Regions from separate parts of the Gordonia aurantiaca genome, predicted to be linked through region 2. Evidence: riboswitches for the same ligand, from Rfam matches in the RefSeq annotation. Region 2 holds a riboswitch; the other holds the start of a gene.
The links. A riboswitch is a leader RNA that binds a small molecule or an ion and turns the genes downstream of it on or off. The one in region 2 is predicted to bind cyclic di-AMP.

Region 1: another riboswitch for cyclic di-AMP. It lies ahead of ABFT43_RS06585 (C40 family peptidase); the one in region 2 lies ahead of ABFT43_RS03985 (transglycosylase family protein).

The regions. Positions count from the first base shown of each region.
Region 1 is NZ_JBDUUF010000002.1:344,328-346,716, forward strand. Features, by position in the region: gene ABFT43_RS06580 (DEDD exonuclease domain-containing protein) at 1-532, opposite strand, end outside; cyclic di-AMP (ydaO/yuaA leader) riboswitch at 1,117-1,348, shown strand; gene ABFT43_RS06585 (C40 family peptidase) at 1,366-2,052, shown strand; gene ABFT43_RS06590 (C40 family peptidase) at 2,204-2,389, shown strand, end outside.
Region 2 is NZ_JBDUUF010000001.1:877,218-879,606, forward strand. Features, by position in the region: gene ABFT43_RS03980 (molybdenum cofactor biosynthesis protein MoaE) at 1-28, shown strand, start outside; gene ABFT43_RS03985 (transglycosylase family protein) at 147-788, opposite strand; cyclic di-AMP (ydaO/yuaA leader) riboswitch at 796-990, opposite strand; gene ABFT43_RS03990 (MoaD/ThiS family protein) at 1,246-1,494, opposite strand; gene moaA (GTP 3',8-cyclase MoaA) at 1,507-2,389, opposite strand, start outside.

The DNA of each region.
Region 1 (2,389 bases), on a different contig from region 2:
TGAGGCCGAACGGCCAGTCGAGGTGTAGCCGGATCGCGTTCTGACGCAGGAATCCCATGTCGAAGCGCGCGTTGTGGGCCACGAGTATCGCGCCGCGGGCGAATTCCAGGAAGGAGGGCAGCACCGACTCGATGCGCGGGGCGTCGGTGACCATGGCGGTGGTGATGCCGGTCAGGGTGACGATCTGCGGCGGGATCGGCCGACCGGGGTCGACCAGGGTCGCGAACTCGCCGATGACCTCGCCGCCGCGGATCTTGACCGCCCCGATCTCCGTGATGCGGTCGTTGACCGGGTCGGAGCCGGTGGTCTCGAGATCGACGACCACCAGGGTGGTGTCGAACAGGGCGCGGTCGCTGAACTCGTCCGCCGGGGCGTCGGTGCCGGCGCCGTCGGCCGCCTCGAGGTCGGCGAACGTGAGTTGCCCGAGCGTCTGTTCGGCGGCCCCGGTCCGAGCTGCCCCGGTCCGATCTGCTCCGGTCCGATGTGCTCCCGTGCGCGTCACGTGGCGAACACTAGTTCGACCCACCGACATCTCGGTCACCTGGGCTGCTGTGACTGGTGTGGCTCGTGATTCGAACGCCGTGCGAATTTCTTGTCGGTGGGCCGTCCTAATCTCCACGGCGAAGTGAGAAGTCGCCGCGACGAGGCGGCGAATGTCACCCGACGACCCGCCCGAGACGGGCCCGGATGGGCCCCGACGGCCAGATGAGATGGAGATCACACGATGCATGTCGACTGCGCCACCTGCCCGGCCCGTCCCATCGCCTGTGACGGATGCATGATGACGGTCCTCTTCGGTGCTCCGAACTGGGAAGACGCGCCTGTCCGAGGTGGAGCCCCGGTAACGGCAGTGGGGGGTGACGACGATGTCGAACTGGACCTCGCGATCGGTGTGTTCGAGTCTGCTGCGATGATCACACCCGAGGGTGCACGATCTGCAAGATCAGCGAAAGCTGCACGTCAGAAGCCTTTCCGAGTCATCTCGTCGGCGGATCTGCGCGCCGGCTGATCCGGGCGTCGACGTCGGGCGTCGGTCGCCTAGTGGACACGGCGCCGACGATTTCGTAACCTTTCTGAGACCTTTGCGGAGCGTCCCGCTTCAACAGAAGTGGTCCGCACAAGTCGCCGCCTAATCGCCCCTTGTGGGCGAACCGGGGAACCACTTTCTTCGGGAGCACGTGGCCAGCGGTGCCCACCGGCATGACCTGCTGACACGTCCCGAATCGGGGTGAATCGCGTCAACGCGTATGCGTGTCCGCTTGCGGATACGCCTGTGCCGAAAACGCGTAGGGCCACTCTTCCGGCCCGAACCCGACAGCTAACTCGGTCGGCGGTACAGGGAGAATTTGAAGGAGAACTCGCTTCGTGGCCAAACATCGTTTGGAGACCCCCAATCGCGGGAGCAAGGCCGCCAAGAAGGCGGTGATCGCTGGATCGATCACGCTCGGTTCGCTCGCCGCCGCCGGCGCCGGACCTGCCCTCGCCGCCCCGGTGCACACCCCGCTCGGGACCTTCGAGATGCCGGCCCTGCCCGGTGAGAAGAAGGCCGCACCGGCGCCCAAGGCCAAGCCGGTCGCCAAGTCGCCCGCCGCCACGGTCGAGATCCCGAACCTCGGTCAGTTCACCATCCCGGGTGTCGACCAGAACCAGGTTCCGCAGCAGTTCCGCCCCAACGGTGGCGGAATCAAGAACTTCGGCCAGCCGCGCCTGAGCGTCGGCGAGAAGGCCGTGAAGGCCGCCGAGAGCAAGATCGGCGCCCCGTACTCCTACGGTTCGGCCGGCCCGGACGCCTTCGACTGCTCCGGTCTCGTCTACTGGTCCTACAAGCAGGCCGGCAAGACCATCCCGCGTGACAGCTACGGCCAGCTCGGTGGCGGCCGCGCGGTCTCGTACGCCGACGCCAAGCCCGGCGACGTGATGATCTTCAACGGTGGCGGCCACGCCGGCATCTATGTCGGCAACGGCATGTTCATCCACTCCTCGACCTACGGCGTGCCGGTCAAGCGCGACGCCGTGAAGGAGTGGCAGCTCACGGGTATCCGTCGCTACTGATACGAACTGAACAACGACAGGAGAGGGCGGGTCGCGAGCACATGGCGATCCGCCCGATCCAGTCCTCGGGGTGAAACGAACCGGAGCGGTTCGGGGGGAGAACCGCACCGGTGGCCCGGGGCAGACGAGCGGTAGAGGAGTGGTTGACACCGTGTTTTCCGGGGAGGGGCGAGTGACCGCATCACGGCCGGGTGCACGTTCGGGACCGCTGACGCTCGTCCTGTGTCTGCTTGCGGCACTCGCGACCGTCGTCCCGCTCGTGACCGGCGGCGCCGGCCGCGCCGTGGCCGCGCCCGGCCAGTCGACCGACCAGCTGCTCACCCGGTACAAGCAACTC
Region 2 (2,389 bases):
CACCGAGGAGTGGATCAACTCGGCGTAGGGATAGGTGAGACCCGGAGTATTGGAAAAGTGCCCCGCACGGAGATGTATCAACGTGCGGGGCCCTTTGTCTGGGGCCCATCTGTCGGCGGCGGACGCCGGGTCCGCGCCGTCACAGATCAGGGGTTGGGCAGCAGATGCTTGTTGTCGTTGAACAGCTTGATCTGCTCGGGGGACAGCGACACGCCGCTGTTCTTGGCGGCGTTCCACAGGTTCTTCACCTCGGGGCTCACACCGGCCTCGCTGAGGGCCTTGTCGAGCTGGTCGGCCACGTCGTCGGTGGTCTTGGCCTCGGGAGCCTTCACGAAGCTGAAGGAGCCGTTGTTGCCGTCTGCCTTCGGCAGGAGGCTCTTCGGGGCCGGGACGTCGGTCGGAGCGGTCCGCGGGGTGTGGCCCGAGAGGACGGTGCCACAGGTCGGCCACGCGCCCTTGCCCTGCGAGGCGAGCACGCGCTCGGCGACGACGATCTGCTCCTCGCGGGTGGCCTGGTCTGCGGTCGGGGCGAACTCGCCGCCGCCGTGCGAGGTCCAGGTGCTCGGCGAGAACTGCAGGCCGCCGTGGTAACCGTTACCGGTGTTGATGGCCCAGTTGCCGCCGGACTCGCACTGCGCGACCTGGTTCCACTCGGCGTCGGTGGCGGCGTTGGCGGTGCCGGTGCCCATGAGAGCGGCACCGCCGCCGAGGACAGCGCCGGTGAGCGCGACCTTGGTGATGGTCTTGGTGGTAGAGCTGGTCGTCTGCTTGCGATGACGTCCGGACATATAGATCGATTCCTCTCTCCACGCGCCTACGAAGTCAGCTGTCGGGTTCGAGCGAGAGGCTGCTCGGCCCCGGGCGTCACCACGACTTGTTAGCCGTGGTTCTGCGCCGGGACTTAACCCCAAGGACGCCTTTCGGCGCCCGGTCTCAGGGGATGAGGGTGGGTCCCCCGTCCTCGCTCCCAGATTCTTGCGGGTCGTTCCTGCCGGCGGAGCGAGGCTCGGCGCGGCCGGCAGGACGTATGTCTTGTTTCCTTGCTGTGACCTTCGAGAAGGTCGCTTCGTACAGTACGTCGTTCGATCAAGCGATTCACCTGCTTGAAAGCAACTGATTTTCGCGTCGAAATCTGGTCTGCCGACCCACTTCGGGCGTCATCGCAGTTCATGGCGCCAGATGCGGTCCCGTGGCCTTCTTGTTACCAGTCTGTGATGTGACGAAGGTCACTGGTCGACTGTGGCGTCAGCCACCGGCAAACGGGGGAAGAACGTCGAGCGTCGTGCAGTGACCGAGCGACTGTGAACGGTCGGTAAGCGCGATCTCGTCGCGCAGGTACGAACTCCGTTCGAGAACCCTGCCCAGTTCGTCGTTGTCGCGACACAGTCGGGACTCGAGTTCGCCGAGCGTCGTGGACGGGTCGATGCCGACGACAATCTGATCGGTGCCCGCAGCGGCGCGAGCGGCGGCGAAGAAGCGCACGGTGAGTTCCATCGGGACGAGAGCCTATCCGCCGATGGCCGACATGGGCCGGTCCGGCTGCCGGTAGCCGGCGACGTTCACCTCGTGGCCCGCGGCCTTGCGCCACATGTCCCCGCGCCAGATCGCGGCGATGGCGGCATCGATCTCGTCGTCGGGCAGCGTCCGCAGAACGGTCCGTAGATCGGACTCCGACGTCGCGAACAGACAGTTGCGCAGCGAGCCGTCGGCGGTGAGCCGGGTGCGGTCGCAATCCCCGCAGAACGGCCGCGTCACCGACGCGATCACCCCGACCCGCGCCGGGCGCCCATGGGAGGTCCGATGGCCGTCGACGATCCACGTGGCCGCCGGAGCACTACCGCGCGGCGCCGGATCGGGCAGCAGGGTGAACCGGTCACGCAGCGTCGAGAGGATCTCGTCGGCGGTGACCATCTGCGCGCGCTGCCAGGTGTGGTCCGCATCGAGCGGCATCTGCTCGATGATGCGCAACTCGTAGCCGTGCTCGAGACAGTAGGAGAGCAGGTCGGGAAGCGCGTCGAGGTCGGCGCGGTCGGGGACCACGGCGTTGACCTTCACCGGGTCGAGCCCGGCGCGTTTCGCCGCGGCCAGGCCCTCCAACACGTCGTCGAGCCTGTCCCGCCGCGTGATCTCGGCGAACCGGCGGCGGTCGACGGTGTCGAGCGAGACGTTGATGCGCTGCAGGCCGGCGGCGACGAGGCCGTCGATCCGCTTGGTGAGGCCGAGCCCGTTGGTGGTCATCGCGATCTCGGGATGCCGGGGGAGCGAGGCGACCGCGGCGATGATCTGCTCGAGGTCGCGACGCAGTAGCGGCTCACCGCCGGTGAAACGGATCCGTTCGATGCCGAGGTCGCGGACCGCGACGGTGAGGACCCGGATGAACTCGCCGGTG